3 regions of the Pseudoalteromonas sp. CR1 genome follow, and region 3 is predicted to be linked to each of the others. Evidence: predicted binding sites of a transcription regulator. Region 3 holds the regulator's gene; each other region holds the start of a gene.
What was found. Region 3 encodes LexA, which represses DNA repair genes until DNA is damaged. Its sites were predicted from a motif close to TACTGTATNNNNATACAGTA; they were not measured.
Positions count from the first base shown of each region.

Region 1: the regulator LexA is predicted to act here: its motif matches at 3,914-3,933, upstream of KZZ04_RS08530 (YebG family protein).
Region 2: the regulator LexA is predicted to act here: its motif matches at 2,058-2,077, upstream of KZZ04_RS07775 (LexA family transcriptional regulator).

Region 1 is NZ_JAHXRM010000007.1:118,437-124,052, forward strand. It holds gene KZZ04_RS08515 (VacJ family lipoprotein) at 1-358, shown strand, start outside; gene KZZ04_RS08520 (EAL and HDOD domain-containing protein) at 439-1,662, opposite strand; gene putP (sodium/proline symporter PutP) at 1,995-3,473, shown strand; gene KZZ04_RS08530 (YebG family protein) at 3,545-3,862, opposite strand; gene KZZ04_RS08535 (helix-hairpin-helix domain-containing protein) at 4,177-4,473, shown strand; gene KZZ04_RS08540 (hypothetical protein) at 4,484-4,786, opposite strand; gene dsbB (disulfide bond formation protein DsbB) at 4,792-5,310, opposite strand.
Region 2 is NZ_JAHXRM010000006.1:152,570-158,185, forward strand. It holds gene KZZ04_RS07760 (hypothetical protein) at 1-143, opposite strand, end outside; gene KZZ04_RS07765 (endonuclease) at 480-1,214, opposite strand; gene KZZ04_RS07770 (hypothetical protein) at 1,351-1,860, opposite strand; gene KZZ04_RS07775 (LexA family transcriptional regulator) at 2,090-2,506, shown strand; gene KZZ04_RS07780 (Y-family DNA polymerase) at 2,491-3,750, shown strand; gene KZZ04_RS07785 (hypothetical protein) at 3,952-4,200, opposite strand; gene KZZ04_RS07790 (hypothetical protein) at 4,200-4,481, opposite strand; gene KZZ04_RS07795 (hypothetical protein) at 4,585-4,833, opposite strand; gene KZZ04_RS07800 (hypothetical protein) at 5,024-5,616, opposite strand, start outside.
Region 3 is NZ_JAHXRM010000015.1:32,490-38,105, forward strand. It holds gene KZZ04_RS13470 (hypothetical protein) at 1-646, opposite strand, end outside; gene KZZ04_RS13475 (hypothetical protein) at 893-1,273, shown strand; gene KZZ04_RS13480 (PaaI family thioesterase) at 1,275-1,718, opposite strand; gene lexA (transcriptional repressor LexA) at 1,895-2,512, shown strand; gene coxB (cytochrome c oxidase subunit II) at 2,929-4,071, shown strand; gene ctaD (cytochrome c oxidase subunit I) at 4,071-5,616, shown strand, end outside.

The DNA.
Region 1 (5,616 bases), on a different contig from region 3:
AGATGAAGATTTTGGTCAAACAATGGGCGTGTGGGGCATTGGTGATGGTGCATACTTAATGCTACCTGCAATGGGGCCAACAACAGCAAGAAACTTAACCGGTGACGTAGTAGATAATTTTGTATTACCAGAAATAGCCCTAACTACGCCACAAACTGTGTTAGTTTTTGCTTTAAAAGCAGTAGAAGCACGCGCGTCTTTAATGGCGCAAGAAGGGCTTTTAAATGACTCACTTGACCCCTACTTATTTGTAAAAGATATTTATTTTCAACGTCAATTATTCGAGCTTTACGATGGCAATCCGCCAATTAAAGAAGAGCCAGCCGACTTTGATGAAGACTTTCTAGAAAGTTTATAAGTGAATCAAACGTAAAAACGCCAGCTAAATGCTGGCGTTTTTATTATGAAATAAGGTTTACTAAGTACCCTACGTTATATTTAGGTATTAACCATCAAACTCATTTGCTCGTTAACCCAGCTTAATGCTTCATGATAAGCATCAGGAACTTGGTCGGCAATATTGAGTGCCTTAGAAATGTCGTTTGCTTGTGACCAATCTGCTTTTTCGTAATGCTTAACAAGGTTTAAATATTGCGCTAATAATCCTTCGTTATCTAACAATGCCGCTTTAATGTCGTTAGATAAAGGAAGCTTTTGCATCACACTTTGCATACTTTCATCTAAAATGGCATCCATTAGCGACATCATACCGGTTAAAAACGCCATGCCTGTATCTTTCATTTGCCCATGTGAAATAGCTAATAGTTCACAAAAGCGAGCGCGCGTGAGAGATAATCTAATTAACTCTACCGGTTTATCAGCCGATACTTGTGCAGCAAATAACAAAGAGAGCAGTTTTTTAATTTCTTGAGCACCTAAAACAATAAGCGCTTGTTTTATTGTGCTTATTTCCGCTCGTCGTGTAAAAGCTGCTGAGTTTGAGTATCTAAGTAGTTTGTAAGACAGGTTTACATCACGTTCAAATACATCGGTGATTTTTTTAAGATCCATCTCTACACTTGACGTTTGGTAGAGTAATTCTGCAAGGGCCATTTCTGATGGCGGTAGCGCTTTGCTTTTAACCATTTCTGGTTTAGAAAAGAAAAATCCTTGAAAGTAATCAAAGCCAAGCTCTAACGCTAAGCTGTATGCTTCATATGTTTCTACTTTTTCTGCTAAAAGCTTTATATGCGGTTGTGCCTTTAGCTCTTTTATAATGGTTTTTATTGTTGCTAAATCACACGTTAAAAAGTCGATTTTAATAATATCGATAAACGGATAAAAGTGGCGCCATACCGGCTGGTGAATGTAATCATCGAGCGCGATGGTATAGCCCTTGTCTTTTAGGTCTTTAACAATAGCAAGTAAGCGTTTACCGGGTTGAATTGTTTCAAGTATTTCTACAACAATGGTGTCTTTACCCAATAGGGTAGGGTAACCCTTAAGTAAGGTTTCTAGTGTAAAGTTAATATAAGCAGGCTTGTTATCGGTTAAGTCTTCTAAACCAAAGTTAAACTGACTGCCTTCAATTAAGCGCGTAGTTGCTTCGTCACCATCTATATTGGGGAATACATTATCCACGCCATCACGAAACAAAAGCTCGTAGCCAATAAGCTCTTTATCACGATTTAAAATAGGTTGGCGCGCAGCATAAAAATACATAAAAAAATCCGTGTCAGTCAAGTCAGTCGCTATTGTAATAATATATTAGAAAACATACAAAATAGCATGCTGTATATTTTGCTAAATAATGAAATAGCATTATTAAATAAATGCGCTTAGCTATTTTGTACATGTTAAAACGCTTTTTTTAGCAATCGTTTTCAACATGAGTATTTTTAAACTAAGAAAATACAACAAATAGAGATTTTTATGGCAGGCATGATATAGTCCAAAAGAATGCTTTTATCCTAATAGTGACTTTATTATAAAATTTTAAGAGTCAATATTCGGATCAAAAGCCTGCTACTTTTAATTGTTTTATGGAGGCGAATTTGGAAACAGGAATGATCATTTCATTGTCACTATATTTTGTTGTTATGCTAGGTATTGGTTTATATGCCTATAAGCAGTCAACAAGTGATGTTTCTGGTTATATGCTGGGTGGTAGAAACTTGTCACCAAGTGTTGCAGCACTTTCAGCGGGTGCTTCAGATATGAGTGGCTGGATTTTAATGGGTTTACCTGGCGCCATGTTTGTTACTGGCTTAAGTAGCACATGGATTGCATTTGGCTTAATTGCCGGTGCATGGTTAAACTACTTTTTAGTTGCACCGCGTTTAAGGGTTTACACTGAAAAAGCGAATGACTCTATTACCATCCCTGATTACTTTTCTAACCGATTTAACGATAAATCAAATTTACTTCGTGTTGTATCGGCTGTTGTAATTATTGTGTTCTTCACACTGTATACCTCATCAGGCGTTGTTGCCGGTGGTAAACTATTTGAAAGCTCATTTGGCTTAAGCTACGAAATGGGGCTTTATATCACAACGGGTGTTGTTGTTTTGTATACACTCTTTGGCGGCTTTTTAGCGGTTAGCTTAACTGACTTCGTACAAGGCTGTATTATGTTTATTGCACTTATTTTAGTGCCCGCTGTTGCTTATTCATTATTAGATCAACCATTGCAGTCAACCTTAAACAGCGTTAACCCAGACATGCTTAGTTGGATAGGTGCAGGGTCTGCGCTAGGTATTATTTCAGCAATGGCGTGGGGCCTGGGTTACTTTGGGCAACCACATATAATTGTGCGTTTTATGTCGGTGCGCAGTGTTAAAGATATGCCAACAGCGCGTCGTATTGGTATGTCTTGGATGATTGTTGCTGCAATAGGCGCTGTAGGTACAGGTATTTTTGGTGCGGCTTATACGTACGAGAATAATATAGTAGTGGATGATCCTGAAACTATATTCCTGATCCTTTCAGAGCTCTTGTTTCACCCACTTATTGCTGGCTTTTTACTTGCTGCAATATTAGCTGCAATTATGAGCACAATTTCATCTCAGCTATTAGTAAGTTCAAGCTCACTAACTGAAGATTTTTACAAAACATTTTTACGTAAAGAAGCCAGCGACGCAGAGCTTGTACTGGTAGGGCGCATTAGCGTGTCTATTGTTGCAATACTCGCTATTTACCTAGCGTACGATAGAGACAGCTCTATTTTAGATTTAGTAAGTAATGCGTGGGCAGGCTTTGGTGCTGCATTTGGGCCGCTTGTATTGTTTAGCCTTTACTGGAAACGTATGAACTTTGCGGGTGCGCTTTCGGGGATGGTTGTGGGTGCGGTTACCGTTTTACTATGGATTTACGGCCCGTTCACAATCAATGGTGAAAGTTTAAGTAGCGTAATGTACGAAATTGTCCCAGGCTTTATACTCGCGAGTATTGCTATTGTAGTTGTAAGTTTAGCAACCAATGAGCCTAATTCAGATATAACAACGTTATTTGATGAAGTAGAGAAAGAGCTTTAATTAATATTTGTTTTTATAAAAGCTATAAAAAAGGGAGCAACTAAGTTGCTCCCTTTCTTTTTGCAAAATATTTAGCTTGCTTGTTTGGCGTTGTTATCGTCTATCGATGCAACGTTATCTGACTTTTTATTTTTACTTACCGCTTTAGCAGTAGCAGGTTCTTTGGCACCTTTAAGCACCGACATAAAGTCGTCTTTGCTTTTTGCTATTTCTAACGCAAGCGATTCTATTTGTTGCTCACTTAATGGCACGTCTACTTTTTCTAGCATCAGCTCAAGTGATTCTGCTATGTCTAGCATTTTGTCATAGGCATCAGCTTCTTTTTTAGTAGTAAACGTCATGCGTTCGACTCCGTTTCGTTCTACAACATATTTAACAACAACAGCCATGATTTCTCCTGCAAACTTGCTTGGCACTGTGGTTTATAAAAACCATAAGATTACTGTTTTTATATACAGTAAAGGTTTGCAAGTAAATATGCAAGCGCAGAGTTGTAATTTTTAAGTGTCTTAAATTTGACAAAAAACGGTAACTTAACTTTATTTAATATATCACTTGGTTGTACCAGCTGCATTTTAAGGATTTCGGAGAAAAGTGATAATGCATTTAGGTACCTCCAAAGTGGCTAGCCTCGCGTTTGTTATTTTTGGGTTCCTAATAATTAAAATAAATATGTTCTAAAATGGACAATAAGGACGATAAAATGAAAACCTTTAAAATTTTACTTATAGCAAGCTTATTAAGTATCCTACCCGTTACGACCTCTTACGCGCAATTACCTGAAGTAAGCAACTCTATGGCTCAAATCGAGGCGGTAAGCATTAATAGTGCAGATGCTAAAATGTTAGCCAAACTGCCTGGAATTGGTAAGAAAAAAGCACAAGCAATAGTAAATTACCGAGATGAAAATGGTGTATTTACAAGCCTTGAGGATTTAGCCAAGGTGAAGGGGATAGGTAAAAAAGTAATGAGCAAGTTAGAAGGTAAAGTTAAACTTTAAAAAAAGGGCGCTAAGCGCCCTTTTCATGTTGTTGTAGTGCCTCGTCTAGGTTTCTTCGTGCAAAATTAATATCAACAGGGGCGGTTAATAACGGATAAAAAAGTCCACCTAATAGTAAAAAGGGAATAATTAACCAACCTTCAAAAAGGGTAAATATTAAAAATAATGGGCTTAATAGCAATATTTTGATAATACGGAGTAATACACGGTCTGTTGGCGACAACATTGATAAAGACCGTGCTATAACAAGCTGCCTCTCGCGTATTTTTAAATGCTGCAACTGTTTAAGTTGGCTAGAAAAAAATGTAAACATAATTATTAAACCGTTCTTTTTAGTATTAATCGACTACCCAATACAATACAAAATGCCAGTGCAAAAAGTGCAAAAATAACTTCCATCCAAGCAGGCATGCTAAGCGATAAAAACTCCCAATCTATGTTACCGCAATCGCCAGTGGCTTCAAAAAAGCTTGGTATCCATTCATGCAACGGCATAAACGATGGAAAATTAGGCTCAAATTCACAGCTAAACGCAAATGGATCGGTGGTTGTTTGCATATCTATGTGCTCACGGGCAATTAAATACCCCCAAATGCTCGATACTCCCCAAGCAATATAAGCAACTATACGCATTATTTTGCTTTGTGGATTAATTGACCCAACAATACCCGCGCCAAGCAATCCTAATACCGCGGTTCGTTGATAAATGCACATAATGCAAGGCGCTAACCCCATATTGTATTGAAAAAACAATGCAGTTACTTCTAGCAAAAAAACAATCGCAGAAAATAAAAGCCAAGGTGTTCGTTGAGTCGGTAATTGCGCAAGCCAGTTCATAAAAAGTCCGATAATAAATAAGGCGCTAGATTATGACGCACGAAAAAGTAAGCGGCAACAAAAAGAGGTATATTAAAAGTTTTATTGTTATCCCGCTGAAAAAACAATATCTCAGTTATATAAAAAGCTATATTGAAATGCTTTGTTATATTTTCTATGCATATTGAGTTGCAATTGGGCTTTACTTATTAATATGAGGATAGTTTTATCCAACTTATAATAGTTAAAGCAAATAGGTAAGAGCTACTATGGGCAAGAAGCGATCGGTTTATTTCGTCAATTGAAAGTCTAGGTTAGTTATACGAT
Region 2 (5,616 bases), on a different contig from region 3:
TCGCCTTTTTCCTTCAGGCTTCTAATGTATTTCATCTCATGAAACGAAGGCATCACAACTTCATTAAAAAGATCTAGCAGAACCTTATCTTCACCAAATTTTAGAGTGTAATTTCCAAATTCTAATTTTTTAGTAAAAGCCACGATATCTCCTTGGCATGTAAAAACTTTATCAGAGGACACTTTCCCCATTTTAGCGCGAAAACGTCCTTATTTTATGGTCTTCTATTAATAGCAAAAAGCATAAGTTATTGCTAGCTATATATATTATGCTTAGGATGGGTTATTTCGTCATGTAGAAAAGAGGAAAGTATCCTCTTATTCTTTCCTAATTAATGACGACTCACTTGACTGACCGCTTATCGCTCAAAACCGCCTGTCAGGCGAAGTCTAAACCCGTTCTTTTAAACTGTAGGATCGGATATGAGCTACTACATCTAATGATAGTTAGGAAGTCCAATCCACTATAGGACAACATAGTTAGAGACCTTTAGTCTCACAACGACTTTTAACTACATTATTTTGGTTCTTTTGTAGCTTTGAAATCTTCTCAGCTCTAGTGCACTCCCAAGCATCAACAGGATACATTCTATCCCACGCATTCATTAGTTGGCGCTGTGCTTTACTCATGCTGTATCGTTTATAAGTGTTCTCCATATACAGATAAGTACGTGCAATTTGCCCTCTAGCCATTTCAGGTGGCTCAGCTTTTCTGTCGTCTATTTTCATCACACAACGCCCGAAATCGCTTTTAGCCGCTGGAAGCATGGTAAAGTTATGATTACTTCTTAGCGCATTCACAGCGCCAATGGCCGGATAAAGGTTGAACATATCAGCTTGCATAAAACGGTATTCCGTATTTACTTTCTCTGCACATCGTCGCCCTTTAAATGACTTCCCCTTACTATTCACACACTGCTTATGTCCATCTCGCCATTCGCTAAAAGTACGACCAAAGTTTTCTGCTGGAACAACATGTTCCCATTCAATTTTTTTAGCTCGTTTGACGTACTTTGTTGTAGAAAAGCCCTTCGGTGCGGTTACTTTTTTATTAACGTCAAATGTCGCACCACAATAAAGTGTAATGCGGTGGTTGTTATAAACCTGCTTTTCTAGAAGTCGTTTCGCTTTGCTAAATGAGTCGATTTCTTGATTTGCTGAAGAGGGTGCAGAGAAGATTAGTGTTGCTAACAGTGTAATTATGGATGCTTTCATTATGATTCTTGGTACCTATTTCAGTTTAAATATGTCACATGTAATAAATGAGTTAATAAGCTAGTTCTCATATGTGGTGACTGACAATTTTAATTGTAGAGCACAGATATTATGCTTTTAAAATTTAATGAGAAAGCTACTTCCCAGTCCATGTATTGTCATTTTGATACTGCCCAGAGCAAGCGCTGTTATATGCAAATTGGCCCGTAGACTTATCTCGACAGCGCCAGACTAAGTTGTAGTTACCATCATAAAACTGGTCCCATGCATAACCAGAAGAATAGTTATTTGACCCGCCAGCTCCTGCCGCAGCAACAGCTAAAACGACGACACCTACCGCAACGACAGCAGCAACAACGCCTTGAGCGATTTCTTTTCTGTCTTGTGCAGCTAATATCTCACATTTGTATTGAGTGAGTGCTCTATATTTAACTTCTCTGTTAAGCGCGTAGATATAGTTCGCTTCATCAGTATTTTCGGCGGTGTAACTTTTAGCGAGGATATCTTTATCATCAAGGTAATTTCGACACACTTGAGCATCTGTTAATTCAGAGTCACCGGCAATGATGGCGTGTCTAGAGGCTGAACAACCAGTAATAAAGCTAAGTATCAGAAAAGATACAATAGTGTTTTTAAATAAAGTCATCAGTAAATTATTCCATAATTAAAATAAGCTTTGAGTAAGCTCATAATTCCTTTATGAAATTTTAACAAACCGATGTTGATTTTACTAATTGTTATTAAATGGGTTTTTCATCTTTAAGTCTAAAACATGCTTATATCAGCTCTAATTAAACTATCGTCTCACAAAAAGAACCTTGGCATAATTTGAACCTTAAATTACACTGTATATATAAACAGTGCTTGAGGTGTGTATGTTCGTTATTCCAATTTTTATAGAAGCTGGCATTACCGGCTTTGAATCTCCTGCCGCAGAATATGTAGAGCTCGGTATTTCAATTGATGAGCTAATCATCAAACACCCGAATGCCACTTTTATTGGTATCGCTTCTGGGCAATCCATGCAAGAAGTAGGAATATTCGATGGTGACTTACTAGTCATTGATAGAGCTGAGGATGTAAGTACCGGCGATATTATTGTTGCTAGTTATAACGGTTCGTTTGTTTGTAAAATCATAGATAAGTCGAAGCGCTTACTTATCTCTGCCTCTAAAGATTATAAGTCTGTTTATATTTCTAATGATGATGACTTTAAGCTCGAGGGTGTCGTTACTGCGAGCATCCGCCTACACAGAAATAAAGCTGAAGTGAATCGATGTTTGCCCTCGTAGATGCAGTGGCATTTTATGCCAGTGCGGAGAAGGTATTTGACCCATCCATTCGCTTTAAACCCGTTGTTGTTCTAACAAATAACGATGGGTGTATTTGTGCAATATGCCCTATTGCTAGAAAGCTTAATATCCCGAAATTTGAACCTTACTTCAAAATTAGACCCTATTTAGAGCAGCATAATGTCGTCGTGCGCTCTTCAAATTATGAACTCTACGCTGATTTGAGTGAGAGAATGATGACGGTCATTAATCGTTTTTGTGATGACCATTATGTTTATAGTATTGATGAGTCATTTTTACGTTTTACTGGTTTTTCTAAAATCATTGATGACTGGGCTGACTACGGACACACAATACGACGAGCTGTATGGCGTGAGACAGGATTGCCTGTTGGTGTAGGCTTTGGCATTACGCCTACGTTAGCTAAAGCAGCCAACCATGCGGCAAAAAAACTCTCTGGTTATAACGGGGTTGCTGTTATTCACGATGATATCTCACGCCAGGAAGTCCTGATGCGTATGGATGTTACCGATGTCTGGGGTATTGGCTCTCGACTCGGTAGAAAACTCAAGGTGATGGGAATTAAAAGTGCATGGGATTTAGCGAATCAAAACCCTAAAGAAATGCGACGCATGTTTAGCGTTGTTGTTGAGAGGACCGTAAGTGAGCTTAACGGCATCGCCTGCTTAAGTTGGGATGAAGTAAAACAGAATAAAAAAGAAATCTACTCAACGAGAAGTTTCGGGGAAAGAGTAAGTGAATTAAATACATTAAAATCAGCCCTCGTAACACACGCAGCAATTGTAGGTCGTAAACTAAGAAAGCAACAATCATTAGCAAAACGACTTGTTATATTCGCTGCAAGCTCGCCACACGAAGACCTGTATTATAAGAAATCATTGCTCTATGATTTTCCTATACCTACATCAGATACCAGTGTTATAGCCAGTGCTGTTTCAGATGTTATTGATGATATTTATAAGGCTAACACGCGCTTTTATCGCTGCGGTATTGGCGCAATAGAATTAGAAAGTGAGTTATTTCAACAAGCAGATATGTTTTCTGTGAGTAAAGATAACCCAGAAGTAATGGCGTGCTTAGATGCTATAAATAAACGTTATGGTGTTGGCACTTTATCTTTAGGAAGTGAAAAGCTCACAAAATCATGGAGCATGAAACGAGCTTTTTTATCGCCCCATTACACAACCCGTTGGTCAGATATTCCAATCATAGATTGTGATTGAGCTAGGTTAGATAAACCAAGTATTGAATGGAATTAGACCAGAACATTCATCTAATATGTAAAATCTAATAAATGAACGTCTCGCTTTTAGTAAATAAACTTTAGCTCAAAATATTCCGCTTTGTGCCAATTGCAGACGTTCGTAACACCCGCTTAACAGGCACTTGGACCAAGCTTTTTGCGTCCTCTGTTGAAACTTTTTTTAGGCACTTTCCGCCTTGAGCTTTTCTATTTCCCTTGAAACAGCCTCTTCTGTTAAACCATGCTGTTGCCAGATGTGTAAGTAGACACCTTCAATAAACTGGTCCCATTTATTGAATAGCTTTATCAATTCAGTTAATTCTTTAATCATTTTCATACGCCCTAACTTAGTATGAAATTGACCAATTGAATCAAAAAAATAGTCATGAGCTAACCAATTCCTTTTATCTAAAGCTTGTTTCAATTCCACTAACACCTCATCAGAGGTACTAAGCTCTTTTTTACCATCCCCAACAAGCGACCAAATGTATTTTTATTTATGCCTTCAAAAAGAGCATCCCATTCTTCTTGAGACACTATATTTTTACCAGTGAGAGTGTATGTAAAAGCTAAATTCACCAAGGCTTTTTCTAAACATTGTGCCGCATATGAAGCCAAACCAAAAAACGCGTAAACTTCTTTTTCATCAAATGATTCTGGTTCTGGAACTTCTTTAGGTTTAATTTTGATATAAGTGTTTTCGCGAACCATCGTGAATGCCTATCGCTTGCCGTAAACGGCATAAGATAGCAGGCTAAAATTTGCGACAAAGGAGCACAGCCTGCTGTTTTGTGTCCTTTGTTTGACGGACTTGTTATACGTTTTTTAGCCCATCAAACGGGTTAATTGTGATATTTATACTTTGCAAAAAATCATCATTGCCTTTAGTAAAAACAAAGGGTTTTCCAGGAACTATTGTTTGAGTGATAACCCACCCACCTGAGAATTTCATTTCAACATCAATTATATTCGCTTCACCGCTAAAATTAATTGTTACGTCTTCTCCAACAGGAGTTCTCTTTATTGTGTCTGTTAAAACTTGCTCTAATTCAAATTCTCTCATTGTTCCCTCAAAACGTATAACAACTTTATCAAAGGATACTTTCCATATTCTAGCACGAAAACATCCTTATTTAATGAACTTGTATTAATAGCAAATAGTGTAAGCCATTGCCATCTATATATTTTATGCGAGCTTAACTCTTCTCAATCATGTGGTTTATTCAGAAGTAGTTTCTTTTAGGATTGTAAATTTAAGTTATTTTTAACTTTTCTAACTCTTCATATATTTTAAAAACTTCTCCTATAATTGAATCACGTTTAGCTCCTAGAAGTTTTGGCATCCTATGAAATAGTGATCCTTTTCGTTTGTAATCCAAGCCAGAGTAATGCGATATAAACTCGTTTTTATTATTAACTTCGTAATCACACTTTATTTCTGAACTCCTCATTTTTGAGGCTGTATTGATATAAAAATCAGCTCTCAACTCGTAATTATGAATTGCGCCTTTTAACTCTTCTAAAATACTAAGCAAACGTTTAGTTTTAGTGCCTATTAATATTTCTAAGTATGTACTCATAGAAAAAATATCATCAGCCTCTGCTCTTAGCTGATGATATCGTGAAGAAACGTCTTCTTCAAACAGCTTTAATTTATTCTCAAGCTCTTGGATTTCATGGATTACTTCAGGCCTTTTCAAATCATCTTTAGCCTTACGATCTAACTTGGCAAATAGCAAATAAGCCTCATCGGTCATCTCTAGCACAAAATTAGGCAAAGATTGCACCTGTTTACTAAAAAACTCTCTAAACTCTTTAACGCCTTGGTTATGCCTAAATAATATAA
Region 3 (5,616 bases):
TTAAACAAAAAAGTACACTGGTTGCTGCAAAGCTAATTAATAAAGGATTATTAAAGTTTTCACGCTCATCATAATCCATAATATGAAGCATCCAAAAAAAGTCGAAAATTCGCCACAGTGTACTGCGCACAGTAATCACTTGGCCTGTATCTGATGACAAATAGAGGGTGGTGCTAAATGTATCGTTAAATTGTACTTGCCATACATTTTTTTTATAACCGCTTTCTCGTGGTCCTACAGCTAATAATGCGGTACTTTCGGGTTGAGCATCAATAAGTAAATGTGCGTGCGCATTAGCAATTATTTGCTGTTTATTCGGCGCTTTAAATGGTTGCCCAGTAATGCCATTAAAGCTTTGTTGGTTGTCTTTACTGGTTACAGTTATAAGTGGGGTGAATAAGAAATGTGTGAAGGTTATTTTAGTCGGATTGGTTACTTTGGTTGCGATATCATCAATTGATGCGACGTAACTATGGCTTTTAAAAGGGTTGGCTAGAGTGCGTGTTGCTAGGTGTTTACCATGTACTTTTTCAAGCGGAATAGCGCTCATCACTAAACCGCCAAGCAACCAAGCTAGTATTTGTATTCCTAATAGGTAGCCTAACCATTTATGAAGTTTACGTGCTGGCTTAAATATTTTTTTCATAGGTGTTTATCTTATTATTTTTAATAAACATTTTACGCGAATGGTAGGCAAGGTGGGTGCGACAAAATGTCGCACTAGTGCATTAAAACTGAGTTGCAGCACACTAGCGCGAATAGTAAGTAGCAATAACACTCTAAAATAAGAATATTAACTGATAAAGTGTCTATTTATAGGGTGTTGATTTGGTATAACGATAAAACTGCGTTAAAGTTTGCAAGGTAACCATTAGAGGATAAATACGAAACAATGTCGGAAATTCAATTTTTAAATGTAGATCTAGAGCTTGAGTCAAAACAAGATATTAGTGTGCTGGTGGCCGACCTAAAAAAAGTCGCAACGATTTTACATTATGACAAAGACGAATACCGTCAATTAGCGCGTATTGAGGTAGCTGGCGATGTTAAATCACCAGACAAAGCAATAAACCATATTTGTGAGCTTATTGAATCGTGTTCACGCAATGCATTAAAGCAATGGTTAAGCTGTTCACGCAGAACGTTTGATATAGGATTTGAGTCAGGCACATCGCCAAAGTGTTTTAATCAAGCTTTGCATGCAGATACACTACTTCGTATATCTGCTATTGGCGCGGGTATAGAAATAACAATTTACCCTCTCGAGAAGTAACCTACGCTTTTCGTTCAACAACTGCTGCGGTCATTTTTGATACGCAGCACAGTTCGTTACGGCTATTTGTGATTTTTATTTCCCATACTGAGCTACGTTTTCCAATATGAAATGCGCGTGCTGTTGCCGTTAATGTACCATTACGAGAAGCCTTTAAATGGCTTGCACTTATTTCTTGCCCAACACAGTAAAATTTTGTGAAATCGACAACAAAATTAGCAGCATAGCTGGCTACCGTTTCTGCCAGTACAACGTTAGCGCCGCCATGAACCATGCCAATAGGATTATGATGTGCAGGGATTGCAGGCATAGTTGCGACTAAGTAGTCATCGCCTATCTCTGTTATTTCTATTCCCATGGTTTTCATTAGGGTACCTTGGCCACTAATCCCTTCGTCTAATTGTTTACACAGTGCTAATGTAATCGGTTGATGCCAAATACTCATATAGATTCCTTTAAATTTAATGAAGCAAGTTACTATTTTTATAGGCTATTTTAGAAAGCACCTAAAATGTACACGTACGGAAGTAATTTGGCTATTTGAACGGGTAATTTAAATTTGCGATTTTTATTTAACTGTATATACTCACAGTTAAATGTACTGTATGGAAAACCAGTTGTATGCGCCCATTAACTAAACGCCAAGCTCAAATACTCGAATTAATTAAAGTGTTTATTAAAGACACTGGTATGCCGCCTACACGTGCTGAAATAGCACAAACGTTAGGGTTTAAAAGTGCAAATGCCGCTGAAGAACATTTAAAAGCCCTTGCCAAAAAAGGGGTGATTAAAATGAAGCCAGGCGCAAGCCGAGGGATTCAACTTGTTGAAGAAGAGGAACCGGAGCAATTAGGTTTACCGCTTATTGGCCGAGTTGCGGCAGGCTCACCCATTTTGGCGCAAGAGCATGTTGAGAGCCACTGTAAAATTGATCCATTAATGTTTAAACCAGCTGCTGACTTTTTACTGCGCGTAAATGGTATGAGTATGAAAGATATAGGCATTATGGATGGCGACTTACTTGCTGTACATAAAACACAAGTGGCTGAAAATGGTCAAGTTGTGGTTGCTCGTGTTGATGACGATGTAACAGTAAAACGTATTGAAAAGGCAGGTCGTCAGGTATTACTTCATGCCGAAAATGACGAGTTTGCACCAATTAAGGTCGACCTTGAAACTGAGTCATTCAACATTGAAGGCTTGGCAGTGGGTGTTATTCGTAACGCAGACTGGATGTAGCTTTACCTTATTTTATAAATTGCGCACTATTTTGGTGCGCATTTTTATTTTTTTAAATTTGTTTTTTTTATTCATACTCCTTATTTCATTCTCAGCCCTTACTAACTCTCGATTTTAGCTACTTTTTTCTACGCTAAACTAAATCAACTCTCTACTTTTTACATATTTATTGTTTGTTTTTAATACAAAAAACTTGCATGCTGGTTAAATATTAACTAATTGTTAATGAACTGACGCTGGCAATACTCATCGCTTTTAAGTTTTGAGCACACACAATAAATTTGTTGCTAGCGCAGTGAATGCCAATTTTTTTTATAAATCAAATGGCATTAATACAAAAATAAAAATAACGAATTGGCGTTTAAGCCGTATGCCTCTTCGCTTTGCACTAGCAACAGCATCAAAGGAGTCGTCACATGGGTAAACTTAGTTGTACCTTGTGGCTTATATTGTGTGTTTTTCCGCAGTTAGCGTTGGCCAACAGCCAATATAATATGCGCAAGGGCGTTACAGATATAAGTGAAAATGTTTACGAATTACACATGACCATATTTTTTATATGTTGTGTAATTGGAATAATAGTGTTTGCCATCATGCTTTGGGCACTCATTCATCATCGAAAATCTAAAGGGGCGGTTCCCGCTCAATTCCACGAAAGTACTAAAGTAGAAATTCTTTGGACTGCTATACCATTTGTTATATTAATTGCGATGGCAGTGCCAGCTACAAAAACGTTAATAGCGATGGAAGATGCCAGTAAAGCCGACTTAACAATTAAAGTGACTGGCTCGCAGTGGAAATGGCATTATGAATACATGGGAGAAGACGTAGAGTTTTACTCAATGCTTGCAACCTCTCAAGATGAAATTACCAATTTAGCAGATAAAAACCCAAATTATTTGCTTGAGGTAGATAAACCCCTCGTACTGCCAATTAATAAAAAAATTCGTTTTTTAATGACCTCAGATGATGTTATTCACTCTTGGTGGGTACCAGACTTTGCCGTTAAAAAAGACGCAAATCCGGGCTTTATTAACGAAACATGGACCAACATAAACGAAGAAGGGATTTACCGAGGCCAGTGTGCTGAGCTGTGTGGTAAAGATCATGGATTTATGCCTGTTGTAGTTGAGGCTAAATCTGAAGCTGATTTTAAAGTATGGCTTGCCGACGCTAAACAAGCTAAACAAAAAGCTGCTTTAGCTGATGCAGCTTTACTTGATCAAACATTACCAAAAGAAGAGTTAATGGAGCTGGGTGCTCAGGTATACATGGCAAGTTGTGCCGCGTGTCATCAGCCTACAGGTATGGGATTGCCGGGCGTATTTCCGGCGCTTAAAGGCAGCCCAATTGTACTTGGAGATATAAAAGGTCATATAGACATACTTATTTATGGTAGCCCAGGTACGGCAATGCAATCATTTGCCAAGCAGTTATCTATAAAACAATTGGCTGCGGTTATTACTTACAAGCGCAATGCATGGGGTAATGATACCGGTGATGTTATTCAGCCTAGTGAGATTCAAGCAGCACTTGATGCCGACGCGGAGGCTAACTAATGAGTAGCATAGCAGAACAACCTAATGCCAACGAAGCGCACCATGCTCATCACCCAGCTAAAGGCTTTAAACGCTGGCTTTATACAACTAATCATAAAGATATTGGTAGCTTATATTTAATATTTTCGCTGACCATGTTTTTAATTGGTGGCGCAATGGCTATGGTGATCAGGGCCGAGTTATTTCAGCCAGGATTACAGTTAGTCGACCCTCACTTTTTTAATCAAATGACCACAGTTCACGGTTTAATAATGGTGTTTGGTGCCGTTATGCCGGCTTTTACGGGATTAGCCAATTGGATGATACCGTTAATGATAGGTGCGCCAGATATGGCATTACCTAGAATGAACAACTGGAGTTTTTGGATTTTACCTTTCGCATTTTTAATTTTGCTTGCGTCTTTATTTATGCCTGGAGGGGGCCCTGCTTTTGGCTGGACTTTTTATGCTCCGCTTTCAACCACATACAGTAATGACAATACTGCCTTATTTGTATTTGCTGTGCACATAATGGGCATTAGCTCGATTATGGGGGCTATTAACGTGGTGGTTACTATAGTTAACTTACGCGCTCCTGGTATGACGTGGATGAAACTCCCTCTGTTTGTATGGACATGGCTAATAACGGCATTTTTGCTCATTGCTGTTATGCCTGTTTTGGCAGGCGCGGTGACCATGGTTTTAACCGATAAATATTTTGCGACTAGCTTTTTTGATGCTGCCGGCGGTGGCGATCCGGTGATGTTTCAGCATATATTTTGGTTTTTTGGTCACCCTGAAGTTTACATCATGATTTTGCCTGCCTTCGGTATTATTTCAACCATAGTGCCTACTTTCTCGCGTAAAAAGCTATTTGGTTATGCATCAATGGTTTATGCCACGTCATCTATAGCATTGCTGAGCTTTATTGTGTGGGCGCATCACATGTTCACCACCGGTATGCCGGTAGCTGCAGAGCTATTTTTTATGTATTCAACAATGCTGATATCGGTACCCACTGGCGTTAAAGTATTTAATTGGGTAGCCACCATGTGGCGCGGTTCGATTAGCTTTGAAGTGCCTATGATGTTCAGTATTGCCTTTATAGTGTTGTTTACATTAGGTGGTTTTTCAGGGTTGATGCTTGCTATTACCCCCGCCGACTTTCAATACCACGATACTTATTTTGTAGTGGCTCATTTTCACTATGTATTAGTGACCGGTGCGGTATTTTCAATCATGGCCGGTGCTTATTACTGGCTGCCCAAATGGACCGGCAATATGTTTAATATCACGTTGGCTAAATGGCACTTTTGGTTGTCGTTAGTCAGTGTAAATGTGCTGTTTTTCCCAATGCATTTTGTGGGATTAGCTGGTATGCCTCGTCGTATTCCGGACTATGCACTGCAATTTGCAGACTTCAACGCAATTATAAGTATTGGTGGCTTTGCATTTGGTTTATCTCAACTGTTGTTTGTGGTGGTTGTTTTTAAATGTGCCAGAGGTGGCGAAAAAGTCCCTGCTAAAGTTTGGGATGGTGCAGAAGGGCTGGAGTGGGAAGTTGATT